DNA from 3 places in the Pseudomonas sp. IT-347P genome. Region 2 is predicted to be linked to each of the others. Evidence: riboswitches for the same ligand, from Rfam matches in the RefSeq annotation. Region 2 holds a riboswitch; each other region holds the start of a gene.
The links. Region 2 has a riboswitch for cobalamin ahead of cobW (cobalamin biosynthesis protein CobW). Riboswitches for the same ligand answer to the same signal wherever they lie in the genome.

Region 1: it holds a riboswitch for cobalamin, as region 2 does, so the genes downstream of both, ACM6IV_RS10370 (ABC transporter substrate-binding protein) here and cobW (cobalamin biosynthesis protein CobW) in region 2, are expected to answer to the same signal.
Region 3: it holds a riboswitch for cobalamin, as region 2 does, so the genes downstream of both, cobO (cob(I)yrinic acid a,c-diamide adenosyltransferase) here and cobW (cobalamin biosynthesis protein CobW) in region 2, are expected to answer to the same signal.

Annotation. Positions count from the first base shown of each region.
Region 1 covers NZ_CATKPQ010000022.1:369,822-380,434, forward strand. Annotated here, with positions in the region: gene ACM6IV_RS10345 (ABC transporter permease) at 1-539, shown strand, start outside; gene ACM6IV_RS10350 (ABC transporter permease) at 546-1,355, shown strand; gene ACM6IV_RS10355 (ABC transporter ATP-binding protein) at 1,373-2,527, shown strand; gene map (type I methionyl aminopeptidase) at 2,729-3,520, opposite strand; gene ACM6IV_RS10365 (ParD-like family protein) at 3,517-3,744, opposite strand; cobalamin riboswitch at 3,980-4,174, shown strand; gene ACM6IV_RS10370 (ABC transporter substrate-binding protein) at 4,318-5,331, shown strand; gene ACM6IV_RS10375 (FecCD family ABC transporter permease) at 5,340-6,344, shown strand; gene ACM6IV_RS10380 (ABC transporter ATP-binding protein) at 6,341-7,105, shown strand; gene ACM6IV_RS10385 (GNAT family N-acetyltransferase) at 7,044-7,595, opposite strand; gene metE (5-methyltetrahydropteroyltriglutamate--homocysteine S-methyltransferase) at 7,812-10,100, opposite strand; gene ACM6IV_RS10395 (pyridoxal-phosphate dependent enzyme) at 10,524-10,613, shown strand, end outside.
Region 2 covers NZ_CATKPQ010000022.1:171,578-182,190, reverse strand. Annotated here, with positions in the region: gene ACM6IV_RS09625 (fatty acid cis/trans isomerase) at 1-1,364, shown strand, start outside; gene nfuA (Fe-S biogenesis protein NfuA) at 1,505-2,089, shown strand; gene cobM (precorrin-4 C(11)-methyltransferase) at 2,247-2,993, opposite strand; gene ACM6IV_RS09610 (cobalamin biosynthesis protein) at 3,076-3,489, opposite strand; gene ACM6IV_RS09605 (CbtA family protein) at 3,486-4,184, opposite strand; gene ACM6IV_RS09600 (CbtB domain-containing protein) at 4,196-4,393, opposite strand; cobalamin riboswitch at 4,516-4,738, opposite strand; cobalamin riboswitch at 5,746-5,958, shown strand; gene cobW (cobalamin biosynthesis protein CobW) at 6,057-7,127, shown strand; gene cobN (cobaltochelatase subunit CobN) at 7,131-10,613, shown strand, end outside.
Region 3 covers NZ_CATKPQ010000003.1:32,144-42,756, forward strand. Annotated here, with positions in the region: gene ACM6IV_RS01760 (cobyric acid synthase) at 1-973, opposite strand, end outside; gene cobD (threonine-phosphate decarboxylase CobD) at 970-1,962, opposite strand; gene cbiB (adenosylcobinamide-phosphate synthase CbiB) at 1,955-2,863, opposite strand; gene bluB (5,6-dimethylbenzimidazole synthase) at 2,860-3,510, opposite strand; gene ACM6IV_RS01780 (cobyrinate a,c-diamide synthase) at 3,558-4,907, opposite strand; gene cobO (cob(I)yrinic acid a,c-diamide adenosyltransferase) at 4,904-5,515, opposite strand; cobalamin riboswitch at 5,596-5,826, opposite strand; gene ACM6IV_RS01790 (hypothetical protein) at 5,990-6,574, shown strand; gene ACM6IV_RS01795 (PQQ-dependent sugar dehydrogenase) at 6,641-7,954, shown strand; gene ACM6IV_RS01800 (C40 family peptidase) at 8,091-8,627, opposite strand; gene ACM6IV_RS01805 (C40 family peptidase) at 8,845-9,462, opposite strand; gene hda (DnaA regulatory inactivator Hda) at 9,677-10,381, opposite strand; gene ACM6IV_RS01815 (AI-2E family transporter) at 10,588-10,613, opposite strand, start outside.

The sequences.
Region 1 (10,613 bases), 200 kb from region 2:
CGATGTGGACCAGCCTGCTCGCCCGCACCTATTCGTGGCTGGTGTTGCTGCAAGCCTCCGGCGTGATCAACAAGGCTCTGATGGCGATGGGCATCATCGATCAGCCGCTGGAGATGGTGCACAACCTCACCGGCGTGGTGATCGGCATGAGCTACATCATGATCCCGTTCATCGTGCTGCCGTTGCAGGCGACCATGCAGGCCATCGACCCGATGATCCTGCAGGCCGGTTCGATCTGCGGCGCCAGTCCGTGGACCAACTTCTTCCGGGTGTTCCTGCCGCTGTGCCGGCCGGGTCTGGCCTCCGGTGGCTTGATGGTGTTCGTCATGTCGCTCGGTTACTACGTGACCCCGGCGTTGCTCGGCGGCGCGCAGAACATGATGCTGCCGGAGTTCATCATTCAACAGGTGCAATCGTTCCTCAACTGGGGCCTGGCCAGTGCCGGCGCCGCGTTGCTGATCGCAATCACTTTGGTGCTGTTCTACTTCTACCTGAAGCTTCAGCCGGAATCCCCGGTTGGCGCCAGCAACGCGAGGTAAGCCGACATGCTCCTGACTCCCAATGCGATGAGCCGCCGGATGCGCTTCGGCCTCTACGCCACCACCGGGCTGATCGGTCTGTTCCTGGTGTTGCCGATCGTGTTTATCGTGCTGCTGTCGTTCGGTTCCTCTCAGTGGCTGGTGTTTCCGCCTCCGGGCTGGACGCTGAAATGGTACGGCCAGTTCTTCTCCAACCCGGACTGGATGAACGCTGCGGCCGCCAGCCTCAAGGTCGCCGTGCTGACCACAATTTGCGCCGTGGCCCTGGGTTTGCCGACCGCGTTTGCGCTGGTGCGCGGGCGCTTTCCCGGCCGGGAAATGCTCTACGGCCTGTTCACCCTGCCGATGATCGTGCCATTGGTGATCATCGCCGTGGCGGTGTACGCGCTGTTTCTCAAGCTCGGTTACACCGGGACGATGTTCGCCTTCGTGGTCAGCCATGTGATTGTCGCGTTGCCGTTTACCATCATCTCGATTATCAACTCGCTGAAGCTGTTCGATCAGTCGATTGAAGACGCGGCGGTGATCTGCGGCGCGTCACGCCTGCAAGCGGTGTTCAAGGTGACGTTCCCGGCGATTCGTCCGGGCATGGTCGCCGGCGCCCTCTTCGCCTTCCTCGTTTCGTGGGACGAAGTGGTGCTCAGCGTGATGATGGCCAGCCCGACCCTGCAAACCCTTCCCGTGAAAATGTGGACCACCCTGCGCCAGGACCTGACGCCAGTGATCGCCGTCGCTTCGACGCTGCTGATCGGCTTGTCTGTGTTGGTCATGGTGATCGCCGCCGCGCTGCGTCGGCGCAACGAAATCAGCGCCTGAGCGCCCAGGAGTACGACATGAGTGCCGTGATCAAAGACGCCTTCCAGCAGAACGACAAACCGCTGGTCAGCCTGCGCAACCTGAACAAGCACTACGGCGACTTTGCCGCCGTCGACAACATCTCGCTGGACATCAAGGACGGCGAGTTCCTGACCTTCCTCGGCTCCAGCGGCTCGGGCAAGAGTACGACGCTGTCGATGCTCGCCGGGTTCGAAACACCGAGCAGCGGCGAGATCCTCGTCAATGGGCAATCGCTGGTGAATGTGCCGCCGCACAAGCGCGACATCGGCATGGTGTTCCAGCGTTATTCGTTGTTCCCGCATCTGTCGGTGCGCGACAACATCGCGTTTCCGTTGGCGATTCGCAAACTCGCTGCGGCCGAGCGCGACAAGCGTGTCGATGCCATGCTGAAACTGGTGCAGCTTGAGCAATTCGCTCATCGCCGCCCTTCGCAACTGTCCGGTGGTCAGCAACAACGCGTCGCCATCGCCCGTGCCTTGGTTTACGAACCACGCATTCTGTTGATGGACGAACCTCTCGGTGCGTTGGACAAAAAGCTGCGCGAAGATTTGCAGGATGAACTGCGCCAACTGCATCGTCGCTTGGGCATCACTATTGTTTACGTGACCCACGACCAGGAAGAAGCCATGCGTTTGTCTCAGCGCATCGCCATTTTCAGTCATGGCAAGATTGTGGGTCTGGGCAGCGGTTATGACCTGTATCAGAATCCGCCGAATGCGTTTGTTGCTTCGTTTCTGGGCAACTCGAACTTCCTCAAGCTCAAGGCGCAGGGCAATGCTGTCGCTTCGTTTGAAGGGCAGTCGCTGTCGATGCGTCTGACGGCCGGGCTGCATACGGATCAGGATGTGTTGCTGATGGTGCGTCCGGAAAAGGCACTGGCGTTGAGCGTGGCGCAGGCGGTCAGCGAACCGCTGCCGTCGGGTTGGAATGAGGTCTCAGCAAAAGTCGTGGAGGTGTTGTTTCTTGGTGAGAGCCAGACCTGCAGCGTGATCACTTCCGGCGGTACTTCGATGACGGTGAAGGCTTTGTCCGCCGCCGGTATGCCGCTCAAGGCTGGCGATCCGGTGCAAGTGCGCTGGGCGACTGCTGATGCTTGCGTGTATACCGAATGGACAGAGAGCGACCTGAACAAAGCTGCGGGCGCTCACTGATAGCGTGTTGTCTGTCGGATTTACCCCCTCACCCCAGCCCTCTCCCCCAAGGGGGCGAGGGGGAAAGGGAGCAGATCGGGGGCTTTTCAGGACCTGAGATCGACTCAGGACTTTCAAGTCGATGTATAACGCCAAAACAACTCGGTCAGTCCCCTCTCCCTCTGGGAGAGGGCTAGGGTGAGGGAAACAGTCGACGCGGTATCAGACAATAGCGCGGTAGCCTTCAATCTCATCCGGCCACGCGGTGAGGACTTCAAACCCAGTCTCCGTCACCGCGACCATATGCTCCCACTGCGCCGACAACGAGCCATCCTTGGTCAGCACTGTCCAGCCATCCGGCATGTTCTTCACATGACGCTTGCCGGCGTTGAGCATCGGTTCAACGGTGAAGATCATCCCGGCCTTGAGCTTCATGCCCTGATCGGGAAAGCCGTAATGCAGGATCTGCGGCTCGTCGTGATAAACCTTGCCGATGCCGTGCCCGCAATACTCGCGCACCACACTGAAGCCTTCCTTCTCCGCCAGGCTCTGGATCGCATGGCCGATGTCGCCCAACGTGGCACCCGGTTTCACCACGCGAATACCCGCGCACATGGCGTCATAAGTGGTCTTGATCAGGTGCTGCGCTTCAGCCGTCGCCTCACCCACCACGTACATGCGGCTGGTGTCGCCGAACCAGCCGTCCTTGATCACGGCGATGTCGAGGTTGACGATGTCGCCATCCTGCAGCGGCGTCCCCGACGGAATCCCGTGGCACACCACGTCGTTGACCGAGGCGCAGACGGTTTTCGGAAAACCGTGATAACCCACGTTGGCCGGTATCGCTTTCTGCACATTGACGATGTAGTCGTTGCACAGCCGATCGAGTTCATCGGTGGTCACGCCGGCCTTGACGTGCGGCACCAGCATCGCTAGCACTTCAGCGGCGAGTTTGCCGGCCGCGCGCGATTGCGCGATCTCGGCCGGGGTGTTTAGCTTGATCGGGTTTCTCATGCGCTGACGGCTTCCTGAGTCAGTTGTTGCAGATCCAGCCCGCCGTTCTGTTCGGCGCGGATCAGCAAGCGGCAAATGGCGCTGTGGTCGAGGTTGGGGTGTAGCTCGGCGAGCATGCCGATACGCATCCAGTGCTCGGCCTGTGCGTTGATCGAGCGGCTGAGCGCATTGCTGGAGATGCGCAGATTCTCGTGCATGTCCTCTGAAATCTTTACGATGCCCATATATGGATCCGATACGATGTGTATATGGATCGTATACTAGCCAACCCCCAGTCGAAATTGCAAATACGATCGTGTCGGCGGGCAAATCGCAGGCAAAAAAAAGCTGCCAAAATTGGCAGCAAAACTTTAAGAACACGCGATGTAATTGGCCTCAGCATAGGCGCCGGATAATGACAGTGTCATGACAACCACACCCTCGCCAGGACAGATACGTCTCCCCTTCAGCGGCGTGATCGACTACCATGCCGCCGCCGGTTTCCAAACGGGATTAATAGGGAATCCGAGGTGCTTGCACAGCACTGATCGGAACTGCCCCCGCAACTGTAGGTGCTGAGCCTGCTCCAAGACTGCCACTGGGTGAACCCCGGGAAGGCCGGAGCCAGGCGATGACGCATCAGTCAGGAGACCTGCCGGCACAATGACGACTAACCGGCGGGGTGTCCGGGAAGGACATCGTGCCGTTCGCGTCTTTGTTTGCTGCCCGGCCTTGCGCGGTTGCCCTGACCGCGTTCGATGGTGTGTTTCCAGACCGTACTCTCCCGCTCCCCGTACGGTTCCCTTGGAGACTGCCCCATGCTGCTGCCCCGCGTTGCCACCCTTATCACCGGCCTGAGCCTTTGCGCCCTGGCGCAGGCGGCACCGACTGTCTATCCGCTGACGATCGAAAACTGCGGCAGCAGCCTGACCTTCCAGCACGCGCCGACGCGTACGGTGACCATCGGCCAGGCCGGCACGGAAATGCTTTACGCCATGGGCCTGGGCAACAAGGTCGTCGGCACTTCACTGTGGTTCAACAATGTGCTGGACCAATACAAGGCACAAAACGAGCAGATCGAGCGCCTGGCCGATAACGAACCGAGTTTCGAATCGGTGATTGGCAAGCGCCCGGAACTGGTCGCCGTGGAACTGGAATGGATGGTCGGCCCGCAAGGTGCGGTGGGCACTCGCGAGCAGTTTCACGAGCTGAAGATTCCAACCTACCTGCTGCCCTCCGATTGCGAAGCCAAGGACAACCTGGTCGGCGCCGACGGCACGCGGCTGGCACCGTTTCGCATCGACACGATTTACAAGAGCGTGAGCCAACTGGCGCAGATCTTCGACGTGCAGGAGCGTGGCCAGCAGCTCAACGATCAACTCAAGGCCAGCCTCGCCAGATCGATCGCCACTGCCCACGGCAAACAGCTCAAGGACGCTAGCGCGCTGGTGTGGTTCTCCAGCGCTCAGATGGACATCGAGCCGTTCGTGGCCGGGCACAAAGGCGTTCCCGATTTCATGCTCAGCACCCTCGGTGTGCGCAACGTGGTGGCGTCCGATGAAGAGTGGCCAACGGTCGGTTGGGAAACCATCGCCAAGGCCAATCCGACCTTTCTGGTCATCGCGCGTATGGATCGTCGACGCTTCCCTGCCGACGACTATGAAAAGAAACTCGCCTTCCTGCGCAGCGACCCGGTGACGCGCAACATGGACGCGGTGAAGCACAACCGCATCATCATTCTCGACGCCATGGCCCTGCAGGCCAGCCTGCGCATGTTCGACGGCATCGAACAATTGGCCACGGCCATCAACGGCTATGACCTGTCGCAATGAGTGCCAGCCTGATCCGTACGCTACTGGCCCTGGCGACCCTGTTGTTGGCTGTGATTGCCGGCGTGGCCATCGGTGAAACCTCGATTGAGCCGGGCGTGGTGGTGCAAGTGCTGGCCAACAAACTATGGGGCGCCGGACATGTGCTCGACCCTATCGATGAAGGCATTGTCTGGAACTACCGACTGACCCGCGCACTGGTCGCGGCGGCCTGCGGTGCCGGGTTGGCGACCTGCGGGGTGATTTTGCAGTCGCTGCTGCGTAATCCACTGGCCGATCCGTATCTGCTGGGGATTTCTGCCGGGGCTTCGACCGGGGCGGTAATGGTGGCGCTGCTGGGCGTTGGCGCCGGGATGATCTCATTGTCAGTCGGTGCCTTCGCCGGCGCGGTAACGGCGTTCGTGCTGGTGATTGTGCTGGCACGGGTCAGCGGCTCGGCCAGCGGCACCGGGCAGATCATTCTCGCGGGGATCGCCGGCTCGCAATTGTTCAATGCACTGACGGCGTTTCTGATCACCCGCTCGGCCAGCTCCGAACAGGCGCGCGGGATCATGTTCTGGCTGCTGGGTAATCTCGGCGGCGTGCGCTGGCCGTCGGTGTGGCTGGCGGTGCCGGTGGCCGTGTCGGGATTGGTTGTGTGCCTGTGGCATCGGCGGGCGCTGGATGCGTTTACCTTTGGTGCGGATTCGGCGGCGTCGCTCGGCATTCCGGTGCGACGTGTGCAGATTCTATTGATTGGCTGCGCGGCGCTGGTGACGGCGGTGATGGTGTCGATTGTCGGTTCGATCGGTTTTGTCGGTCTGGTCATTCCCCACGCCGCGCGTCTGTTGCTTGGAACCGGTCATGCGCGGTTACTGCCGGCCAGTGCGCTGGGCGGTGCGGTGTTTCTGATTGCTGCTGATGTGCTGTCGCGCACGCTGATCAAGGGTCAGGTGATTCCGGTCGGGGTGATTACCGCACTGGTCGGCGCACCGGTGTTTGCGTTGATTCTGGTTGGCCGCAGGTCCGCACGATGAGCCGTGTTTTGAGTTGTTCCGAACTGAGCTTCAAGGTGCGCGGCGCCGAGTTGCTCAACGGTGTCAGCCTCGACGTTCAGCGCGGCGAAACTTTGGGTATTGTCGGACCGAACGGCTCGGGCAAATCCACCCTGCTCAAACTGCTGGCCGGGCTGCGCGAACCGAGCGCTGGCGAGGTGCTGCTCGACGGTCAGCGCCTGGGCAAAATGGCCCGACGCAATATTGCGCAAAAACTCGCGGTGGTCGAACAACAGGCCGACACCGACGACGGCATTCGCGTGTTTGATGCCGTGGCGCTGGGGCGAACGCCTTGGCTGTCGGCGCTGCAACCGTGGTCGCAGGCAGACGACGCCATTGTCCAGCAGGCGCTCACCGACGTTGACGCCATGCACCTGCGCACGCGCCTGTGGCGCAGCCTGTCGGGCGGTGAGCGGCAGCGGGTACACATCGCCCGGGCATTGGCGCAGCGACCGCAGATCCTGTTGCTGGACGAGCCGGCCAACCACCTCGACATTCAGCATCAACTGACCATTCTCAACGTGGTGCAGGCGTTGCCGGTGACCACATTGATCGCACTGCATGATCTTAATCAGGCATTGAAATGTGATCGTCTGGCGGTGCTGGAACGCGGGAGACTGGTGGCACTGGGCGAGCCGCTGGAGGTGCTGACACCACAGCGCTTACAGGAGACGTTCGGGGTCAGGGCGCATTACCTGACGGACCCGTTTGATGGAGCGCAGATTCTTCGATTCCACTCATGACGCTGTGCATGTGCGTCGTCTGCCAGACCGGGTCAGCGTCGACAGCAATTATCTCGAAACCCTGCCGCTGCCAGAACTCGATGGCCCCCGGCAGAAACGGATGGGTGTGCAAGTAGATCACCTCGACCCCGTCGGCGAGTGCCAGGTCTTTGAGTGATCGGTACAACGCCGCGGCCAACCCGGAACGCCGTTGTGAAGGCACGACGAACAGGCGCACGATTTCCACCACGTTGCGGTCGGGATAATCCAGGTTGGGAAAGCGTCGGTCGTAAGGGAGATAGCCGATCGAGGCGACAATCTGCCCTTCGTGACGAGCGATCAGAAAGCGCCCTTCCCCACGCAGATAAACCTCGGCAAAACGCGCCAGATCATCGGGCATTCCAGTCGCGCTGAGCTTGGGGAACAGCTCGGCGCGGGCCTTTAGAACAAAATCAAGAACGTCAGGAATGTCTGCTTCGGACACGGCCTGGATAACGGGTTGATCACTCATGTAGCGGCAAACACCTGAACTGCGGCTGGGCACAGTAACAACAGCCTCCCGGCGATGCCAAGGAAATCCCCGATTCTGAACTTCATACACAACCCCTGTAGCAGTGAGCCTGCTCGCGATAGCGGTGTGTCAGTCACCGATGAGTTGACCGACACACCGCTATCGCGAGCAGGCTCACTCCTACAAGGGGTTGTGTTTATTCAGGTGGTTAAGGTGTCAGCCAAGCTCTTTACGCAGCTGGCGGGCGGCAGTGACCATGTGCACCAGCGCCGCTTCGGTCTCTGGCCAGCCCCGGGTTTTCAAACCGCAATCCGGGTTGACCCATAGCCGCTCTGCCGGAATCCGCTTGGCCGCCTTGCGCAACAGATTGGCCATTTCCGAGGCATCCGGCACCCGTGGCGAGTGGATGTCATAGACGCCCGGGCCGATTTCGTTCGGATAGGCGAAGGCTTCGAAAGCTTCCAGCAATTCCATGTCCGAGCGTGAAGTTTCGATGGTGATCACGTCGGCATCCATGGCCGAGATGGACTCGATCACATCGTTGAACTCGCTGTAGCACATGTGCGTGTGGATCTGGGTTTCATCGCGTACACCCGAGGCGCACAGGCGGAACACTTCGGTCGCCCAGTCCAGATAATCCTGCCACTGCGCTTGACGCAACGGCAGACCTTCGCGGAATGCCGCTTCGTCAATCTGCACGATTTTGATGCCGGCAGCTTCCAGATCGACCACTTCGTCACGAATCGCCAGCGCCAGTTGCCGGGCCTGCGTTTCACGGCTGACGTCTTCACGGGGGAACGACCACATCAGCATGGTCACCGGCCCGGTCAGCATGCCTTTCATGACCTTGTCGGTCAGGCCTTGGGCGTAGCGAATCCACTCGACGGTCATGGCTTTCGGGCGGCTCAGGTCGCCAAAGATCACTGCCGGTTTCACGCAGCGTGAGCCGTAGCTCTGCACCCAGCCAAAGCGGGTGAACACATAGCCGTCCAGTTGCTCGGCGAAATACTCGACCATGTCGTTGCGCTCGGCTTCACCGTGCACCAGCACATCCAGGCCCAGACGCTCCTGGATTTCCACCGCGTGGCGGATCTCGCTGTGCATGGCTTCGGTGTATTCGGCTTCGGTCAGCTTGCCCTGTTTGAACGACTGACGGGCGAGGCGGATCGACGCGGTTTGCGGGAACGAACCGATCGTCGTGGTCGGGAAGAGCGGCAGATCCAGGCCAGCGCGTTGCTTGGCGATACGCTGGGCAAACAGCGACTGACGCTGGCTGTCCCGGGCCGTAATCGCCGCAACCCGCGCTTGCACCGCAGGTTTGTGAATGCGCGCAGAAGCAGCGCGGGACGCCTGCACCGAGCGGCTTTCGGTCAATGCACGCAGCACTTTCGGCGCTTCGGGTTCATTCACCGCCTGGGCCAGAACAGCCACTTCTTCGCACTTCTGTACGGCAAAGGCCAGCCAGCTTTTCAGTTCGGCGTCGAGTTTGTCCTCACGGCCGAGATCCACCGGGCTATGCAGCAGCGAGCAGGACGGCGCAACCCACAGACGCTCACCCAGACGCTCATGGGCATGGCGCAACGTCGCCAAGGCATTTTCCAGATCGCAACGCCAGACGTTGCGCCCGTTGACCACACCCAGGGACAACACTTTGTAGGCCGGCAGACGATCGAGAATGGTCGGGTATTGTTCCGGTGCGCGTACCAGATCAATGTGCAAACCATCCACCGGCAAGTTCGCCGCCAGACCGAGGTTTTCTTCCAGACCACCGAAGTAAGTCGCGAGGAGTTTCTTCAGCGGATCACGCTGGATCTGGTTGTAGGCACGCTCGAAAGCGTTCTTCCATTCCTGCGGCAGGTCGAGCACCAGAATCGGCTCGTCGATCTGCACCCACTCCACGCCTTGGGCGGCGAGACGCGCGAAGATCTGGCCGTACAGCGGCAGCAAACGATCGAGCAATTCCAGCTTGTCGAATTCCGCGCCTTTGGCCTTGCCCAGCCACAGATACGTCAGCGGACCGATGATCACCGGTTTGACGTTGTGGCCCAGCGCGCGGGCTTCTTCGACCTCTTCGAACAACTGCTCCCAACCCAGCTGAAACCGTTGATCCGCACTGAATTCCGGGACCAGATAGTGGTAATTGGTGTCGAACCACTTGGTCATTTCCTGAGCGTGCGCACCGCCGCAGCAGCTGTCGCTGACGCCACGGGCCATGCCGAACAGGGTGTGCAGACTGGCTTTGCCGTCGTGCGGACGGAAGCGTTCCGGGATCACGCCGAACATCAGCGAATGGGTCAGAACCTGGTCGTACCAGGCGAAATCGCCGACCGGCAGCAGTTCGATGCCGGCGTTTTTCTGCACGTCCCAATGGGCCTTGCGCAGCTCGCGACCGACGTCACGCAGGCCTGCCTCGTTCAGTTCTCCTTTCCAGAACGCCTCTTGCGCTTTCTTCAGTTCGCGGTCGCGACCGATGCGCGGAAATCCAAGGGAATGGGCCAGTGCCATAACAAACAACTCCAATATCCTGTTGATGGCGGCCATTGTCGGCAGCAGTGCCTGGTGAGACAAACTCATTTTAATCTTGATCATCACAAGTACTGCTCATGATCATCTGATCACTTTATCTCCTCCTGAAATTTCTCCCGTCCTTGGGTCAGCCAAAATACAAAGCCGTTTGCGCTGCAAGAAAATTCTTCACGAATCAAGTTTTTGATGGCCGTGAAGACGCCCTTTGGACACTCAATGGCGCCTCCATGTAAACCCAGGTAAACCGTGCCGTGCAGGCCTCTTATTTCGATCTATCGTTAGATCGAAATGGCTGTATTCACGACCGACTAAAGGTTGCGACAGCCGATGTCTGAGCCTATGTTGCACGCGAGTCTTTTCCCCGCGATTGGAACGCGATCAACACCACCTAGAGGTGAAGAAATGTCAAAGGAATCACGCCCTGCCGTGCTTGGGCTGATCGGCAATACTCCGCTTGTGCAAGTCACCCGCTTTGATACCGGGCCGTGCACG
Region 2 (10,613 bases):
GCAACTGGCAGGCCAATGCATTACCGGGTTATGGCCCGCAGAGCCGCGCCAATCCGTTTGCCACGTTCGAAGCGATTCCGGCGCAGGCGCGTTACCAGTTCATGCTCGATAATGCCGAATACTTTGTCCGCACCTTTATTCGCGGCCCGGTGTGCCGGGGGCAGATCGCCACGGACGTGATCCGCGACAACTTCTGGGCGCTGTTCCAGGCACCGGAACACGACCTCTATGTCACCGACCCGAACTACCGCGGCCAGGCCACGCCGTTGCTGGCGATGCCGGGGCAGAACGACGACGTCGGCAGCGTGTTGAGCCTGTGGCGCAACTACCGCGACAAGCGTAATGAATACGAGGCTTTGCGCCGCGACAGCTACGCCGATCTCCCGGCCCCGAGCTGGTCGACCCTGTGGGCCGGCAATGACAACGCGTTGCTGAGCATTTTCCGTCACTTCGACAGCGCTTCGGTGACCAAAGGCCTGATTGGCGAGGTGCCGCAGACGATGTGGCTGTTCGACTATCCCTTGCTCGAGCGCACCTATTACCAGTTGGCAGTCAACTTCGACGTGTTCGGCAACGTCTCGCATCAGGCGCAAACCCGTCTGTATTTCGACCTGATCCGCAACGGTGCCGAGCAGAACTTCCTGCGCCTGATGCCTGCCGATTCCCGCGAGGATTATCTCAACGATTGGTACCAGAACGGCGGCCAGTTCAAGATGTGGCTCGATTACGAAGCCATTGACGACGACAAACCGACTGCGCTGAAACTCGACGAGAAAGACCCGAAACACGACTTCGCCATGCAATTGCTGGCGCGTTACGGTGATCTCAATGCACATCCTGATCCGATCAACCGCTGCGACGGCGCTTACTGCTCACGGCCAAATATCGATCCGGCGCTGCAAAATGCCGAGCAGGCGCTAAGCCGTCTGACCTCGCGCCCGGCGGCCGGTTTGAAAGTCATCGAGCAATTGCCGGAAGCCACCATGCTGCGCATTGAAACCGCCAGCGGCAAACGTGAGGTCTACAGCCTGTTGCGCAACCGCGCGCACAGCAACGTAGCGTTCCTGCTCGGTGAGTCGCTGCGCTATCAGCCGGGGTTGGACACCCTTACTATTTTTTCGGGTGTCCTCAGCAGTTATCCGAACTTCATCTTCAATATTCCTGCCGATCAGGTGCCCGAATTTGTCGATGCCATGGAAAACGCCAAGGATGCCAACCGTTTCGAGAAAATCGTCGAACGTTGGGGAATTCGGCGCAGTCATCCGCAATTCTGGTTCTATTTCCATGATCTGAGCCAGTACTTGCACGAAACCGATCCGGTGGAAGAGGGCGTGTTGGACATGAACCGCTACGAGAATCTCTGATGGCTGGTAAACGCAAGGATCACTGGCTCAAGGCCGGTATCGACAGTGCGGCTGACGAGAATCTTTCCCGACAAAAATACTAGGACTTTGTCCGGGGCAATGATTGGCGTAAACTGCGCCCAAGCCTGCGAGGAGTTTCCATGACCGCTATTACCATTACCGACGCCGCTCACGATTACCTGGCTGATCTGCTCTCCAAGCAGAACACCCCGGGCATCGGCATCCGCGTCTTCATCACCCAGCCTGGCACCCAGTACGCCGAAACCTGCATTGCCTACTGCAAGCCGGGCGAAGAAAAACCTGAAGACACCGCGCTGGGGCTGAAAAGCTTCACCGCCTACATCGATTCGTTCAGCGAAGCGTTTCTCGATGACGCCGTGGTCGACTACGCCACCGACCGCATGGGCGGCCAGCTGACCATCAAGGCACCCAATGCCAAAGTCCCGATGGTCAACGCCGACAGCCCGGTCAACGAGCGCATCAACTATTACCTGCAAACCGAAATCAACCCGGGGCTGGCCAGCCACGGCGGTCAGGTCAGTCTGATCGATGTGGTTGAAGACGGCATTGCCGTCCTGCAGTTCGGTGGCGGTTGCCAGGGCTGCGGCCAGGCGGATGTTACGTTGAAGGAAGGCATCGAGCGCACGTTGCTCGAGCGCATCCCTGAACTGAAAGGCGTTCGCGACGTGACCGACCACACGCAGAAAGAAAACGCCTACTACTAAGGTGTTCGCTGCAGACATGAAAAACGGCGCCCCGTGAGCGCCGTTTTTTATGGGTGAGTTTTTATGGGTGAAAAGTACCGACGCCTTCGCGAGCAAGCCCGCTCCCACATTTGATCGCATTCCAATTGTGGGAGCGGGCTTGCTCGCGAAGGGGCCTTCAAGGGCGATAGAGATGAGCATGCCCCGCGCGATACAACGATGACTCGCTAAACACCTCACTCCCCAAAACGCGCCCGACCAGAATCAGCGCGGTACGCCGAAACCCTTTCGCCTCAACCTTCCCGGCAATATCCGCCAGCGTCCCCATCACCCAATCCTGATCCGGCCACGTCGCCCGGTGAATCACCGCAATCGGGCAATCGGCGCCGTAATGCGGCAACAGCTCGGCCAGAATCTTGTCCAGATGATTGACCCCCAGATGAATCGCCATGGTCGCGCCATGCTGCGCCAGACTGCCCAGCTCTTCGCCCGCTGGCATGGCGGTCTTGTCGGCGTAGCGGGTCAGAATCACGCTTTGCGACACGTCCGGCAGGGTCAGTTCCGCACCAAGCAACGCCGCACACGCTGCGGTCGCCGTCACGCCGGGGATGATCTCGAACGGAATATTCAGCTCACGCAGATAACGGATCTGCTCCCCGATTGCGCCATACAGGCTCGGATCGCCGGAATGCACCCGCGCTACATCCTGACCCTTGGCATGCGCGGCCTTGATCAGTTCGATGATCTGCTCCAGGTGCAGTTCTGCGCTGTTCACCACTGTCTCGGCTTGGTGGCCGTCGAGCACCGCCGCCGGCACCAGCGAACCTGCGTAGATAATCACCGGGCAGCTGCGGATCAGCCGCTGGCCTTTGACGGTGATCAGTTCCGGATCGCCGGGGCCGGCGCCGATGAAGTAAACGGTCATCGTTGAATCCTGAGTAAAAAGAGGACACGACAGCGTTGCAGATGAACAACGCTCATGATCAATGGCGGGGATTATCGGGATTTTATGCCGCGCCGGCCAATGCCAACGTGGCCTGAGCGTATTTCTGCCGGGAAATCAGCAGTTTTGCCGGTGCCTGAATCAGCTGTTCGGCAAGCGCCAACGCCGCACTTTCGGCGACGCCATAGCAACCCGTGCGTTCGTAAGCAATTTGTGAATGGTGACTGAGTCGTTGCTGATAACTGGCCAATTCTTGACTGCTGAAGTACAGCAAGGGCAGGGCCAGTTGTGCAGCAAGTTCTTGCAGACCCGGTTCATCGCGCTTCAGATCGATGCTGGCCAACGCCTTGACCGCTTCAAGCTCAATGCGGTGTGCCTGTAACGCTTGATCGAGCAACGCGCGCAGCGTGCTGGCCGGGCAGCCACGCTGGCAGCCCAGACCTATGACCAGAGTCGGCGCTGCGCGATCGTCCGTCATGAGTGGTATTGGCCATCGCTTTTGCGGCGGAACAACCAAGCGCTGATCAGGCCCAGGGCTAGCCAGAACGCTACGTTGGTCAATTGCGAAGCGATTTTGAACTGAGCTTCCAATGCCTCGGGGGCGAGCATCGAATGCACTTCCGGTTGCGGTGCGCCGATCACGTGGGGCACGGCGAGGATGGCCACGCCCAGCAGTTTCATCAGCCAGTGGCGGCTGAACACGATGAGGGCCAGGCCGACAGCGGTAGAGGCGGCCGTGCCGATCCACCATGTTTGCCGCGAAGCCAGGTCGGCCGCAGCGGTGCCGGGCAGTTCAGGCGGCAGGCCCAAGGTCGGTGCAAGCACGAACGTCGCGTAACCGGCCAGCCCCCAGAGCAAACCTTGCGAGGTTTTGGTCGGCGCACGCAGGGTGTAGAGACCGGCGAGCATCAAGGCGAAACCCACCGCAACGACGAGATTGCCGCCCGTGGTCGAGACCACGCGCTGCCAGCCGTCTTCCGGCTCCCAGGCTTCGGCATCGTGGGTGTGTACAGCCGCGCCAGCGGCGTGTTCGTGAACCGCCACCGGCTCGGACTTCTCGAAGGTTTCCGCCTGAAGAATCAGCGGCGAAACCCAGAAGCTTTGCAGCAGGGTGAGGAGCAGGGCGGCCAGCAGACCGGTGAAACCCGCGGTTTGCGCAATACGCTTGATCATGTCGGCAGGCCTCAGTGGCACGGGAACGCGGCGCTGTGGCGGGTATCGTGGGCGGCGTTGTGTACCGCTTCGATGTGCGAGAAACCGGCGAAGTAAACCAGGCTGGCGCCGAGGATCGACGCGAAAATCGCAGCCGTCAGGCGTTGGCTCAGGGTGGTGGTGCTGACGATTTTGTCTGTGTTGCTGCCGGTGCTGCTGATGATCGACATGGCGCTTCCCTCTGGAGTGTCAGCGGGTCAATCGAGCGCATGAAAACCCCTGCGGGTCGGGCTCGCAGAGGTTCGAACAGCGCCCGCCCACCGCGGGTTTGTTATGTTCAGCGACGCACAAATGCGGGCTGTGTGTTGCGGGCCGGTCTCCGGGCTCACGAGGGGTTGGCGTCAGGCCGACCTGCAAGCGTCACCTTCCCATGCCTTGCTGGCACAGTGGTTTTGACGCTTCGCTCGCTTACCGTTGCGGGGGCAGCACCGGACTGACATGGGCTTGAGTAAAGCACATGATTCACCGGTTTCCCGTTTCACCCTGTGAAGGGCACCCGTAACAAGGTGTGTAGGAGAGCATGGGTCGGGGATTTTAGTCAATTTGTGGGGGGCTTATCCGTTGCTGCGGGTGTTGCTGATTACGGTTTCGCCCTTACGGCGACTCACTTTTTTTCAAACGCCAAAAAAAGTAAGCAAAAAACGCTTGCTCCTGCGTCCGGCCCGCTCGCTGGGGCTCGGGGTTCCTTCGCTGCGGGATCGATCCGGGCGCAGCGTCTCCGGTTTGCTTCGCTGCACCTCCTCTCGCTGTGTTTGGCTGCGCCAAACGGTCGCTGCGCTCCCACCCCCGGATCAATCCCTCCACTCAGCCTTCCGACGTCGCCCGTGGATCAAGATCAAAAGCAGGCGAGCTGACACTCGGCCTATTGAGTGGGGAAGAGCGCGGGTGTTCGGCTTTTGATTTGCGTTGTTGCTGCCCCTCACCCCAGCCCTCTCCCGAGGGAGAGGGGGCCGATTTGTGGGCTTTTCAAGATCTGTGTTCAACGCGGTATCGCACGTCGGCGTACCTCTCCCAAACACCTCGATCAGTTCCCTCTCCCTTTGGGAGAGGGTTAGGGTGAGGGGGGCTTTTGATCTGTTTCAAAATCTGAGTTCAACTCGGTATTTCACGTCGGTGTAGCTCTCCCAAACACCCCGGTCAGTCCCCTCTCCCTCCGGGAGAGGGCTAGGGTGAGGGGCTTTTGATCTGGCTCTTGATCTTGCTTTGGCTTTTGATTTTTTGCCCCTTCGGCAGGCCGAGCGTAGGTGTCCATCCGGGGGGTAGGCGCGCAGCGCCGTGCGGCGCAGCCGCACACATCGAGAGGAGGTGCAGCGAAGCAAACCGTAGGCGATGCCCCCGGATGGACACCGTAGCGAGGGAACACTGAGCCTCAGCGAAGTGCCGTACGCCGGGGCAAGCCTTTTTGGTTACTTTTTCGGCGTCTGGAAAAAGTGACCCGCCGTAAGGGCGGAACCCTAAGCAGCCGTTACCGCAGCAACGGATATGCCCCCAATCCAAACATTGACCCATAAGCAAGCCATGCGTAGCCTTGCGCCTTCGAGGTTCTTCGGCCGCTGCCGAAGCTAAGAAGGGAACGCGGTCAATGCCGCGGCTGCCCCCGCAACTGTGAACGGTGATGTTCGCTGCCACGCCACTGCCAGCTCAATTGACGAGCCAGCGGGAAGGCGCAACGAATGCCAGGCCCCGCGCCTGAACACCGTCAGCCAGGAGACCTGCCTCGTCACAGATTCTCACTACAACCGGGCGGGGTGATCCGGTGGCGAACGCTTCCGGCGCGCACGCGCGTTACCGGTTCTCGTCCCGTATGCCCGCCGCTTGCCAAAGGGCATACCGATGAAAACACTGGCCAAACTCCCCGTCACCATCGTCACCGGCTTCCTCGGCTCGGGCAAGACTACGCTGCTGCGGCACATGCTCGACAACGCGCAGGGCCGTCGCATTGCGGTGATCGTCAACGAGTTCGGCGAGTTGGGCATTGACGGTGAAATCCTCAAGCAATGCACCATCGGCTGCACCGAAGAAGAAGCCACCGGCCGCGTTTACGAACTGGCCAACGGCTGCCTGTGCTGCACCGTTCAGGAAGAGTTTTTCCCGGTGATGCGTGAACTGGTTGCCCGTCGCGGCGACCTCGACCACATCCTCATCGAAACCTCGGGCCTGGCCCTGCCAAAACCGTTGGTGCAAGCCTTCCAGTGGCCGGAAATCCGCAGCGCCTGCACGGTTGACGCGGTGATCACCGTGGTCGACAGCCCGGCTGTGGCCGCTGGCACCTTTGCCGCGTTCCCGGACCAAGTCGATGCCCAGCGCAAACTCGACCCGAACCTCGATCACGAATCGCCGCTGCACGAATTGTTCGCTGACCAACTGGCCAGCGCCGACCTGGTGATCCTCAACAAGGCTGACCAGACCAGCGCGGAAGACCTCGCTCGTGTCCGCGCCGAAGTCGCCGAAGAGCTGCCGCCAGCGGTGAAAATCATCGAAGCCAGCAACGGCCGTCTGCCGCTGGACGTGCTGATTGGCCTTGGCGCCGGTTCCGAAGAACACATCGACAGCCGTCACAGTCATCACGATCACCACCACGACGGTGATGACGACCACGATGACCACGATCACGACGCCTTCGATTCAATCTCCATCGAACTGCCGCAAGCCGACGAAAGCCTGCTGCTCGACGCGCTGACGCAACTGGTGGTTCAGCACGGTATCCTCCGGGTCAAAGGCTTCGCCGCCATTCCGAACAAGCCAATGCGTTTGCTGATCCAGGGCGTGGGCACGCGTTTCGACAAGCATTTCGACCGTCAGTGGGGCGCCGATGAAGCGCGTGTCACGCGTCTGGTGCTGATCGGCCAGGAACTCGACGCCGCCAAACTCGAAGCGCAACTGCGCGCCGCGCTCAGCGTTTAAGCCATGCACCTGCTCAGGACCCAGCCCGGCGGTTTCGTCTCGGATGACAATATTGCCGACCTTGGCCAGACCCCCGCCGAGCTGGTGATCCTGTGTAGCGGCGACTCCAGCCTCGCGCTGCTTGCCGAAGCCGCGCAGCAATTGCCCGAGGATTACCCGAGCCTGCGTCTGGCCAACCCGATGCAGGTGCAGAATCACGCTTCGGTCGACTTGTACGTCGACGAAGTGCTGCGTCATGCCAAGGTCATCCTGATTTCGCTGCACGGCGGCATCGCCTATTGGCGCTACGGCGTCGAGCGTCTGATCGAACTTTCCGGGCGCGGTGTACAGGTGATTCTGGTGCCGGGCGATGACCGTCCCGATCCGGAGCTCAGCGACTTGAGCACCGTCAACGCCGTGGATCGCGATCGTCTCTGGCAGTTCTTGCGTCAGGGCGGCCTGGGCAATGCACTGGATTTCTTCCGCTGCCTGGCCAACCGTTGGCTGGCTCGCGATTACGCCTGGGAAGAGCCGCAGACGCTGCCGCGCACGGCGATTTACCACCCGAATAAAACTTCCGCCGCTCTGAGTGACTGGCAAGCCGAATGGCTGCCGGAAAACCCGGTCGCGGCGGTGTTGTTTTACCGTTCGCATTTGCAAGCGGCGAACACCGCGTTCATCGATGTGTTCTGCCAGCGCTTGCAAGCGGCGGGGCTGAATCCGCTGCCGATCGCGGTGGCCAGCCTGAAAGAACCCGGCTGTCTGACGGTAGTCGAGGATTGGCTGGACGAGGTCGAGGCCGGGGTGATTCTCAACACTACCGGTTTTGCCCAGTCCAGCCCTGAGGCGCCGCATTTACGGCCGTTTCGCCGCAATATCCCGGTGATTCAGGCGATCTGCGCGCAGGACAACGAACCCGGCTGGCGCGACAGCGAGCAAGGTCTGGGGCCACGGGATCTGGCGATGCACATTGCCTTGCCGGAACTCGACGGGCGCATCATCAGCCGGCCGATCAGTTTCAAGGATCTGGCCTGGCGCAGTGAGCGCAGCCAGTCCGACGTGGTCTGCTACCGCGCGCAAGCCGAACGCATGGATTTTGTCGCCGAACTGGCGCGGCGCTGGATTGATCTGGCGCGGGTGCCGAACGGCGAAAAACGCATCGCGTTGATTCTCGCCAACTACCCGACCCGCGACGGCCGTATCGGCAACGGTGTCGGTCTTGACACGCCGGCGGCGGCGCTGAATATCCTGCGAGCATTGCAAACTGAGGGCTATCCGCTCGCCGCTGAACTGCCGAATAGCGGCACCCGGTTGATCGAGCAATTGCTCGGTGGCGTCAGCAACGATCTCGACACCATCGATCTGCGGCCGTGCCAGCAAAGCCTGGCGATGGACGCTTACCTGACGATGTTCAATGCGCTGCCCGAGGCCAATCGCAGCGCTGTGAACGAACGCTGGGGCGCGCCGCACAACGATCCGATGTGCCGCGACGGGCGCATGATGATCGCCGGTCTGCGTTTTGGCCTTACCTTCGTCGGCATTCAGCCGGCGCGCGGCTATCAGGTTGATCCGAGCGCGGTGTATCACGACCCCGATCTGGTGCCGCCGCACGGTTATCTGGCGTTCTATTTCTGGTTGCGCAATACCTACGGCGCTCACGCCGTGATCCATGTCGGCAAACACGGCAACCTCGAATGGCTGCCGGGCAAAGGCGTTGGTCTTTCGCAGAACTGCTGGCCGGATGCGTTGCTCGGGCCGCTGCCGAATATCTATCCGTTTATCGTCAATGATCCGGGCGAGGGTGCCCAGGCCAAGCGACGCACGCAAGCGGTGATCATCGATCACCTGATGCCACCGCTGACCCGTGCCGAAACCTACGGCCCACTGCGCAATCTGGAGTTGCTGGCCGACGAATATTACGAAGCGCAGTTGCTCGATCCGCGCCGCGCCCGTGAGCTGCAGCGCGACATTCTGCGATTGGTCCGCGAGACGCAGATCGACCGCGAACTGCAACTCGATGCCGCGCTGGACAGCGACGCCGATGCGGCGATCTGGCTGCCGCGTCTCGATACCTATTTGTGTGATCTGAAGGAATCGCAGATTCGCGATGGTTTGCACGTGTTCGGTGAATCGCCGACCGGGCGTTTGCGTATTGATACGTTGCTGGCGCTGCTGCGCATTCCACGCGGAGACGGGAAGGGCGCGCAATCGAGCCTGCTGCGCGCACTGGCCAAAGCCTTCGAACTGGGTTTCGATCCTTTGGATTGTGCGTTGGCTGATCCATGGACAGGCCCGCGTCCCGCAGAGCTGCAATCTCAAAGCGACGAGGTTTGGCGCACTGCTGGCGACACCCGCGAACGCCTCGAACTGTTTGCCACTGCGTTGATCTGCGAATCCCTGCAAATCCCCTGTGGGAGCGAGCCTGCTCGCGAAGGCGTCGTGTCAGTCGCTAAAGATTTACCTGAACCACCGCTTTCGCGAGCAGGCTCGCTCCCACAGGGGCCGGCGTGGGCTGAAGTCAGTGCGATCCTCGATAATCTGCGCGACGTCGTCGCGCCACGCCTCGATGCCTGCGGCCCGGCGGAAATGCGCGGTCTGCTCGACGCCCTCAGCGGTCGTTTCGTCCCCGCCGGCCCCAGCGGTGCTCCGAGCCGAGGTCGCCTCGACGTCCTGCCCACTGGCCGTAATTTCTACTCGGTTGACGTGCGCAACCTGCCGACCACCACCGCGTGGCGCATTGGTTTCCAGTCGGCGACGTTGATTCTTGAGCGCCACCTGCAAGACCACGGCGATCATCTGCGTCAGCTTGGATTATCCGTGTGGGGCACGGCGACCATGCGCACCGGTGGCGATGACATCGCCCAGGCCATGGCGTTGATGGGCGTGCGCCCGGTGTGGGCCACTGGCAGTCAGCGCGTCGATGATTTCGAGATTCTGCCGCTGAGCCTGCTCGATCGTCCGCGTGTCGATGTCACGCTGCGCGTCTCCGGTTTCTTCCGCGATGCCTTCGCTAACCTGATTCGCCTGTTCGACGCCGCCGTGCAAGCGGTGGCTGCCCTCGACGAACCGGACGACCTCAACCCGCTGGCGGCAAAAGTGCGGGCTGAGCGCGAGGCGCTGCGGCAATCGGGCCTCGACGAGGACACCGCGCGGCGTCAGGCCGGTTGGCGGATCTTCGGCGCCAAACCCGGCGCTTACGGCGCAGGCGTGCAGGGCGCGATCGACGGCCGTTTGTGGCAGACCCGCGAAGATCTTGCCGAGGTTTATCTGAACTGGGGCGCGTACGCCTATGGCGGTGCTGATGAGGGTACCGCTGCCCGCGAGCAGTTTGTTCAGCGCCTCAGTCAGGTGCAAGCGGTGCTGCAGAATCAGGACAACCGCGAGCACGACCTGCTTGATTCCAATGATTACTACCAGTTTCAGGGCGGCATGCTCGCGGCGGTGGAAAGCCTGCGCGGCGAGGCGGCGGCGAGTTATCACGGCGATCACAGCCAACCGGATCTGCCG
Region 3 (10,613 bases), on a different contig from region 2:
CTTTGCCGCCGTAACGCAGATGCCGATTGATCGCAGCCTCCCAGCCATTGGCACGCAAATACGCCAGATCACTGCGCACGCTTTTCGAGCCCGGCAGGATGATCAGGTCAGCCGCCGGAATCGCCTGCCCCGGACCGACAAACTGCAAATCAACCTGCGGATGCAGACGCAGCGGATCGAAGTCGGTGTGGTTGCTGATGCGCGGCAGCACCGGCACCACCACTTTCAGCACTCGTTCGGCTTTATCGGTCTGGCGCTGATCGATGCCGTCCTCGGCCTCCAGATGCAGGTCCATCACGTACGGCAACACGCCGACCACCGGTTTGCCGGTGCGTTGTTCGAGCCAGTCGAGGCCCGGTTGCAGCAAGGCAATGTCGCCGCGAAAACGGTTGATGATGAAACCTTTGACCCGTGCCTGTTCGCTCGGCGACAGCAACTCCAGCGTGCCGACCAGATGCGCGAAAACCCCGCCGCGATTGATGTCGGCAATCAGCAACACCGGGCAACCCACCGCCTCGGCAAAGCCCATGTTGGCGATGTCACCGGCACGCAGATTGATCTCGGCCGGCGAGCCTGCGCCCTCAACCATCACCAGTGGATACGCGGCGCTGAGCCGTTGATGAGAGGCCAGTACGGCTTGCATCGCGATGGCTTTGTAGTCGTGATAGGCGACCGCATTCATCGTGGTGACGGCACGCCCATGGATGATCACCTGCGCGCCCGTGTCGCTGTTCGGTTTGAGCAGCACCGGGTTCATGTCGGTATGCGGCTCAAGATGAGCGGCTTGCGCCTGCACCGCTTGCGCGCGGCCGATCTCACCGCCATCGGCGGTCACGGCGCTGTTGAGCGCCATGTTCTGTGGCTTGAACGGCACCACTGCCACGCCCTGACGAGTCGCCCAGCGGCACAGCGCCGTCACCAGTGTGCTTTTACCGGCGTCGGAAGTGGTGCCTTGCACCATCAGGGTGGTCATGGGTGGTCCTTGGCGAAAGCAATTAAGGCGTGCTCGAGACGCGCCTCTTCGGCTGCATCGGCAGGCAGGCCAAAACGCAAGCTGCTGTTGTGGGTGAAAAGACGCAGGAGGATGCCGCGACGGGCCATGAATTCGTGCAACGTTTCGGCATGCTCGGTGATCAGCCACTGGAACAGCGCGCAACCGCCCTGCGGCTTGAAGCCATAGCGCTCCAGCAACGCTGCCAGCCGTTCGCTGGCTTCATCGCTGCGAATCCGTTGCCGTGTGTGCCCTTCGGTGTCTTGCAGACATGCTTGGCCTAACACTCGGGTTGGCCCGCTCACCGCCCATGGTCCGACCTGTTCAGCGAGCAGTTTGAGCAACTTGCGCTCGGCCAGCACAAACCCCAGTCGTACTCCGGCCAGACCGAAAAACTTGCCGAACGAACGCAATACGATCAGCCCGACTTGATGCGCATGCGGTGCCAGGCTCAACTGCGGCGTGTTGTCCATGAAGGCCTCATCGACGACCAGCCAGCCACCGCGCCGGGCGAGTCGCGCATGCCAGTCGAGCAGGCGCGCCGGGGTCAGGCTCAGGCCGGTCGGGTTGTTCGGGTTGACCACCACCAGCACATCGAGGCTGTCGAGAAAGAACTCGACTTCCTGCTCCAGCACTTCGCGCACGATATAACCGCTGCGGCGCCAGGCTTCGGCATGCTCGGCATAACACGGTGACAACACACCGACCTTGCCGGCGCGGCGCAAACGCGGCAGCAACTGAATGGCCATCTGCGAACCGGCCACCGGCAGCACTTGCGCGGCACCGTAGTAATCGCACGCGGCCTGCTCCAGACCGTCATCGGTTTCCGGCAGGCGCGCCCAGGCGCGCAGCGGGATATCCGGGATCGGGAATGGCCACGGCGCGAGGCCGCTGGACAGGTCGAGCCAGTCAGCCTCGGCAATACCGTAATCGAGTGCAGCCTTGCGCAGCCGGCCACCGTGCTCAAGCATAAAATTCAGCCCCCACGCAGAGAATCAGCAGCCATAACCATACCCCGCGCTGGACCAATTGCCAGCCACGATCAATGGAATCTGCGTCAGCCGCTGCGCCTTCGCCGAGCTGAGGACGATCGTGAAGTTCGCCGTGATAAATCGCCGGGCCACCCAGTTCCACGCCCAGCGCACCGGCGCCCGCCGCCATCACGGGACCTGCGTTGGGGCTGTCCCACTTCGGCGCCTGTGTGCGCCAGCACTTCAACGCGAGTCGGGTGTTGCCCAGCAGTGCGTAGGTCAACGCCACCAGACGCGCAGGAATGTAGTTCAACACGTCGTCGATTTTCGCCGCCGCCCAACCGAACCGCTCGAAGCGTTCATTGCGATAACCCCACATCGCATCGAGCGTGTTACTCAAGCGATAGAGCACCACGCCTGGCGCACCCGCCACGACGAACCAGAACAGCGCGGCAAACACCGCATCGCTACCGTTTTCCAGCACCGACTCAGTGGCGGCGCGGGCGACGGCGGTGCTGTCGAGTTCATCGGTCTGGCGGCTGACCAGATAGCCGACACGCTTGCGCGCCTCATCCAGATCATCCGCGCGCAACGCAGCGGCGACCGGAGCAACATGCTCACCGAGGCTGCGCATGCCGAGGGCGCAATACAACGCGAGAATCTCGACGACCCAGCCCACATACGGCGCCCAGGAGAACGCGGTGGCAAGCAAGGTCAGCGGCAGTACCGCGATTACCCATGCGGTGACGCCGTGACTGCGCCAGCCACGTCCACCGGCGTTGAAACGTTGCTCGATGCGCCCGGCAAAGTTGCCGAACGCCACCAGCGGATGCCAGCGTTTCGGTTCACCCAGCAGCGCATCCAGCGCCACGGCGGCGACACTCAACAACGCCACACTCATTGACTCACTCCCCAATAATTTTCGTACAGCAACTCATTGAGCGGACGCGCCTGTGCCCACCCTTCGAGTACCAGCATCGGCGCCGGATAGAATTCCTTGACCGGGCCCAGGCATAAAACGGCCAGCGGCTTGGCGCCCTCGGGTAGCTTCAACAAATCCGCCAACGCTTGCGGCTCGAACAGCGAGACCCAGCCCATGCCCAGGCCTTCGGCGCGCGAGGCCAGCCACAGATTCTGGATCGCGCAGGACAACGAAGCCATGTCCATTTCCGGCAGCGTGCGGCGACCGAAAATGTGCTTTTCGCGATCGTCCATCAGCGCCGCAACCAGCACTTCGGCGCAGTCATTGATGCCTTCGACCTTGAGTTTCATGAACGCGTCGCTGCGCTCGCCGAGGGCTTCGGCGGTACGGATGCGTTCTTCTTCGACGAGGTTCTGGATCTGGCCGCGTAAAGTTCGGTCGCTGATACGGATGAAGCGCCACGGCTGCATCAGGCCGACGCTTGGGGCCTGGTGGGCAGCTTCCAAAAGTCGGCGCAGCAATTGTGGTTCGACGCTGCCGCCGGTGAAGTGACGCATGTCGCGGCGTTCGGCAATGGCTCTATAAACCGCTTCGCGTTCGGCTTCGGAGAATGCGTTGTCAGTCATGGCCTCTTCGCGAGCAAGCTCGCTCCCACATTGGACGGGGTGCTTGCTCAAGAAACGCGATCCCCTGTGGGAGCGAGCTTGCTCGCGAAGGCGGCCTCACGGTCTGGCGCAAACAATGCGGCAATCGCAGTCGGATTCGACGGGAAATAGAAGTGCACATAAGAAGCCGTCATCCGCCCCTCGCGATAAACCGCCTCCGCCCCACGCCCACCGTTCGGACTCAGGCCACGGGCAATCGGCGTCAACTCAGTCGTCGTCAGGGAATGGTGATAAGTGTGGCCACGCAACGAACCTTCCGGCAGTTCGACCGCCTGCAACGCCAACGCAGCCAGACGCTTTTGCATTACTGCATCGCCCTTAAGCAGGCCGACCAGCTCAGCGCGGGTACCTTCAACATCTGTCAGCGAATCAAGCAAATAAAGCATGCCGCCACACTCGGCGAGCAACGGTTTCCCGGCCGCATGATGCGCACGGATCGCCTCAAGCATCGCAGTGTTCTGCGACAACGCAACGTGGTGCAATTCTGGATAACCGCCCGGCAAATACAGGCTGTCCGCCGCAGGCAATTGCGTGTCGCGGATCGGCGAGAAGAAACTCAACTCGGCGCCCATCGCGCGCAACAGATCGAGACTGGCGCCGTAAGTGAAAGCAAACGCTTCATCACGGGCGACAGCAATTCGCACGTTTTTCAGCAACGGTTCGACGGCGATCACATCAGGCGCGGCGAATTCCACGGCCGGTGGCAACGCTACCTCGCAACTGCTGGCCAATGCATCGGCGGCGGCATCGAGACGCATATCCAGATCATTCAGTTCGCTGGCCTGGACCAGGCCGAGATGGCGACTCGGCAGTTCGATACCGGTTTCGCGAGACAGCGCGCCGTACCAGCGCAAACCTTCGGTGAGACTGCCTTCGAGCAACTGCGCATGACGCAGGGTACCGACACGATTAGCCAGCACGCCAGCAAACGGCAGATCCGGCTGATACTTCGCCAAACCCAGCGCCAGCGCACCAAAGGTCTGCGCCATGGCTGTGCCGTCGATCACGCCGAGCACCGGCACACCGAAGTGCCGTGCCAGATCGGCGCTGGACGGCGTTCCGTCGAACAGGCCCATTACGCCCTCGATCAGAATCAGGTCCGCCTCGGCAGCGGCTTCCCACAACAGACGACGACTTTCCTGTTCGCCGACCATCCACATGTCCAGTTGATACACCGGCGCACCGCTGGCGCGCTCGAGAATCATCGGGTCGAGAAAGTCTGGGCCGCATTTGAAGACGCGCACCTTGCGCCCGTGGTTGCGATGCAAACGGGCCAGTGCGGCGGTAACGGTGGTCTTGCCCTGACCGGAGGCCGGCGCGGCGATAAGGACCGCTGGGCAGTGACGTGGTTGATTCAAAGTTCGACGCCTTTCTGCGCTTTGATACCGGCCTGGAAGGCGTGCTTGAGCATGCCCATTTCAGTGACCGTGTCGCCCATCTCGATCATTTCCGGCTTGGCCGCACGACCGGTGACGATCACGTGCTGCATCGGCGGACGCGCCTGCAAATCACTGAGTACCTGATCGAGATCAAGGTAGCCGTGCTTGAGGGCGATGTTCAATTCGTCGAGCACCACCAGACCGATCGACGGATCGCGCAGCAATTCGCGGGAGACCGCCCACGCGGCTTCGGCGGCAGCGATGTCACGCTGACGATCCTGGGTTTCCCAGGTGAAGCCCTCGCCCATCACATGAAAACGCACCTGCTCGGGGAAGCGCCGGAAGAACAGCTCTTCACCCGTGCTGTTGCGGCCCTTGATGAACTGCACCACACCGCACTGCATGCCGTGGCCCATGGCGCGGGCGAGCATGCCGAACGCCGAGCTGCTTTTGCCTTTGCCGTTGCCGGTCAGCACCAGCACCAGGCCGCACTCGTCGGGCGAGTTGGCGATGCGTTCGTCGATCACGGCTTTCTTGCGCTGCATACGCGCCAGATGGCGTTCGTCACGCTCGGGGGAATCAGTCATTGGGGAGCTCTCCGTTGAGGCTGGATAACGGCGGGCAGGCACAAGAATAGACGGCAAAAAGCCTGGCATCGCCCACCGTGATGCCGCTGGATGGATCAGGCCGGTCTCCGGGCTCATGAGCGGCGTTGGCCTGACTGCGCGCCTTCCCGCTTCTTTCGAGGCAGTGGCTCATGGCGCAGTTTTCACTCATTTACCGTTGCGGGGGCAGCGCCGGGATCGTCATTGTTCTTCAGTTGAAGACAACCCTCACCGGCTTCCCTGTTTCACTCTGTCGACGCAGGTCACAGAGCACCTGAAACAAGCCGCGAAGGTTAGAGGGTTGGGGATGGAGCGTCAATTAAAGAGGCAGCCATCGGGGCGAATAACTGCCGCCGATCAATTATCTGACGCCTGTCTTGTGCCATGCTGAGACAAGTGATATCAAAGAGCCATGCTTTTCCCGAAAAGCCCATCACAACAATAAGGATGATGACGATGCAAGGCATGATCATCAGCAACCCGCGCCTGGAATTCCTGCGCCCGGTGCTTGAACGCTGGTTTGACTGTATCGACCGCTACAACGCCGTGCGCGGCGACAGCGACACCCCTTACTGGCATGACGAGAAAGCCAATCTCGGCTTGCTCTCGGCGGCGGCCTGGATGGCGGAGCTGGTGACTTTGAACGAAACTGCCACGCGCAAGCAGAACGAAGGAGGCGAGCGCAACGCTCGCGCCGATCTGCTTCTGGCCGGTGCCGAAGACCGCGCCTTTATCCAGGTCACTCAGCGCTGGCCGAAGGTTACCCACCTGAATCTGACCCAAGCCCTGCTCGACATCACCAACGACGCCAAACGCATAAGCTATGCCAGCGATCTCAAGCTCGGCTGCCTGTTTGTCGCTCCACAGAAAGCCCAGCACAGCGCCAGCCCCGAAGAGTTGCAGGACATGGTCGACGATCTGCAAAAGGAACACACTTGCGCGGTCGCCTGGTATTTCCCCTACGCCTACCGCAAGTTACGCAGCGAAGCGGGCCACTATCACCCGGGCATCGCCGTGCTGTTCAAGGAAGCCCGCGGCTGAGCAGTTGAACCATCGGGCTTGCGCCCTCCTCTATGATTAGGAATGCATTCATAGGGAAGATCAGCAATGCGCAAGCCCCAGCTCGTTTTTGTCATCGCCTTCGCCGGAGGGCTCGCCGCCTGCGGTGAGACCTCCAGCCTGCAAGTCTCCGACGGTACCGGCCCGTCGCCGAAGCTGCCTGAACCGAACAAGACCCTGATCCCGACGGTGAACATCGCCCCGGCGATCGGCTGGCCCGAGGGCGGCAAACCGACAGCGGCGGCTGGCACCCAGGTGGCAGCGTTCGCCGAAGGCCTCGATCATCCGCGCTGGTTGTATGTGCTGCCCAACGGCGATGTGCTGGTGGCGGAAACCAATGCCCCGCCAAAACCGGATGACAGCAGCGGGATTCGCGGCTGGGTCATGAAGAAGGTCATGGGCAAGGCCGGCGCTGGCGTGCCAAGCCCAAACCGCATCACCTTGCTGCGTGACGCCGACCACGATGGCGTCGCTGAGACGCGCACAGTGTTCCTGCAAAACCTCAACTCACCTTTCGGCATGACCCTGGTCGGCAACGATCTGTACGTCGCTGATACCGATCGCTTGCTGCGCTTCAACTACGAACCCGGCGCGACCGAGATCAAGTCGCAGCCAATCAAGGTTGTCGATTTGCCCGGCGGCACGCTGAATCACCACTGGACCAAAAACGTCATCGCCAGCAAGGACGGCAGCAAGTTGTACGTCACGGTCGGGTCGAACAGCAACGTCGGCGAAAATGGTCTGGATAAGGAAGAAGGTCGCGCCGCGATCTGGGAAGTTGATCGGGCGACCGGCAACCACCGCATCTTCGCCTCGGGCATCCGCAACCCCAATGGCCTGGCCTGGGAACCCACCAGTGGCGCGCTGTGGACGGCAGTGAATGAGCGCGATGAAATCGGCAGTGACCTGGTGCCGGACTACATCACTTCCGTGAAGGACGGTGGGTTTTATGGCTGGCCGTTCAGTTACTACGGCCAGCATGTGGATGTGCGTGTGTCGCCGCAAAACCCTGAGCTGGTGGCCAAAGCCATTGCCCCGGATTATGCAGTCGGGCCGCACACTGCGTCTTTGGGCCTGACGTTCGCCGAGGGCAACAACCTGCCGGCGCAATTCAAGGAAGGTGCCTTTATCGGCCAGCACGGCTCATGGAATCGCAAACCGCACAGTGGCTACAAAGTGATTTTCGTGCCGTTTACCGGCGGCAAGCCGAGTGGCACACCGGTGGATGTGCTGACCGGATTCCTCGACAAGGATGAGAATGCATTTGGCCGGCCGGTGGGCGTGGTGATCGATCAGCAAGGTGGCTTGCTGGTGGCGGATGATGTCGGCAACAAGGTTTGGCGAGTCTCAGCCACAAAGTGATGTTGAATGTGACCTGAAACAACTGTGGGAGCGAGCCTGCTCGCGATAGCGGTCGATCATTCAACATTGATGTTGAATGTGACACCGTCATCGCGAGCAGGCTCGCTCCTACACATTAGATTATGGGCAACTTGAATTACGGGTTATGCGCCAGATGCTCCGGCTGCAGCACCCGCTTGGCGCTCAGATAAGCCTTTTGCCAATACGCCTTCGACAGACTGTCCAGCTTCACCGTACCGCCCGTGGCCGGCGCATGCACAAAGCGCCCTTCGCCGACATAAATCCCCGCATGACTGACCTGCGAGCCGCCATTGGTGGCGAAGAAGATCAAGTCGCCGGTCTGCAAGCCCTCCTTGCCGACATTCGGCGCCTGCATGACGATCATCTCGCGCGTGGAGCGCGGCAGCGAAATCCCTGCCGCATCACGGTAGACAAAACCGATAAGCCCGCTGCAATCAAACCCGGAATCCGGCGTGTTGCCGCCCCAGCGATACGGCGTGCCCACCAAACCCAGCGCACGGAACAGCACGTCCTCGGCAGCGGGCGAGAAAGATTGCGAGGGACCGAACACAACCGGCGCGCGAACCACCGGCGCAGGGGGCGGCGTGCGACTGGCGCAGGCGCTGAGCAGCGCTGCGAAAAAGATCAAAGCAAGGCGGGCCGACATCGTCATAAGCAGAACATCCTGATCTGGCTGCGGCTTTTTCTGCCGACGGACAGAAAACAAAACCGCCTGCGTAAGCACGCAGGCGGTTTGCCATCAATATGATTCAGGATTCTAGCGGCTACGCGGCAAACTTCAAGTAAGACTTTAACTTCACCTTGTAAAGTCCAGGTCTACTCCGTTGCCGGGAGCCGGTCGTCGCTGCGAACGCAGCGACATCGGGGAATTACTTGCGAGCGGTGACAACAGTCGGAGCGTTGGCCAGAGCGCGTTTCGCTTCGATGAAGGTCTTGCTCCAGTAGCTGTCACCCAGGCTGTCGATGCGAACACCGCCGCTGCGACGACTGCTGGAGTGGATGAACTGGTTGTCACCCAGGTAGATACCGGCGTGACTGACGCGACCGCGACGACCGTTGGTGGCGAAGAACAGCAGATCGCCCGGCTCAAGGTTGCTGCGTGACACCAGCGGCGCATCAACGTTGATCATCTCGCGGGTCGAGCGTGGCAGGTTCATGCCAGCCTCTTCGCGGAACAGGTAGCCGATGAAACCGCTGCAATCGAAACCGGCTTCAGAGGTACCGCCGAAACGGTAGCGGGTACCGATCAGGGACATGCCGCGTTCGAGGATGCTGTCGGCCAGAACAGGAAGCTGATAAGGCTTCTTGCCATTGAATTCGTTGAGTTCTTTTTCCGTGTCCAGCTCTTCCTGGTAAATAACGGAAGACTGGGCCGTGGCAGAATTTTTAACCTGTTGAGGCTGCTCTTGAACTGGAGAATGAGCAGCGCAACCGTATAACAGGGTGACGAGTGCGAGAGGCACGAGGGGTGCGAAGCGCTGTAGCATGGGCACGACCGTGGCTGATAGTTGTAAAGAAGCCGAGACTATGCCCGCTATCAGCCTCATTTGCAAATTCAATCGATCTTTTTGTGACTTCCCGGTTTCTCGTTTACATCTAAGCGCTTAAGCCCATTTGAACCGATACGCAGCCTGCAAATCGTGCAGGAAAGCGGATTTTCTGACGCCTGAAATATGCCAAAACACGCTAAAAGCCGCGCCGTTACCAGCCCAGCGTTTCTTTCAGGAAGGGAATGGTCAGCTTGCGCTGAGCCTGCAACGAGGCCTGATCGAGCTGTTCGAGCAAGTCGAACAGTGCACTCATGCTACGGGTACCGCGAGTCAAAATGAAATGCCCGACTTCGTCAGTCAGGTGCAAACCGCGACGCGATGCGCGTAGTTGCAAGGCGCGCAATTTGTCTTCATCGGAGAGCGGGCGCATCTGAAAGATCAGCGCCAGGGTCAGGCGCGATTTCAAGTCAGCCAGTTTGACCGGCAGTTCACGCGGAGAGGTTGAAGCGGCAATCAGCAGGCGCCGACCGCTGTCACGCAGACGGTTGAACAGATGAAACATCGCCTCTTCCCAGTCAGCCTTGCCGGCAATCACCTGCAGGTCGTCCAGGCAAACCAGTTCGTACTGTTCGAGGTTATCGAGGATTTCGACGCCGCGATCCATCAACTCGGCCAACGGCAAGTACACCGCCGGCTCACCCATCTGCTCGAAACGCAGACATGCGGCCTGCAACAGATGCGTACGCCCTACGCCGTGTTTGCCCCACAGGTAGATCAGGCTTTCTGTCCAGCCGGCGTCGGCTTCGCATAGACGCTCGACATAGCCGAGTGCAGCGGCATTGGCGCCTGGGTAGTAGTTGATGAAGGTGGCGTCGTCACGCAGACGCACACCTAGGGGCAGCTGAATCGGTTTCATGCTGACTGAACAGTTCTCAAGGAACCGTTAGTGGCCTCTGTGTAAAGTTTGCGAAGTTTATACCCGTGAAGCTGAGCGCACAATGCGACAGAGTCCAAGCAAAATCAAAGGTTTGCGTTAACACGCTGGTTTTATGACAGATTCTTTGGCGCCAGCGCCTGCAGGACGCGGGCCAACCCGGCTGTTCGCCGGGCCGCCCTGCCCGATTACAACTCAGGCTCGTCGACACCAC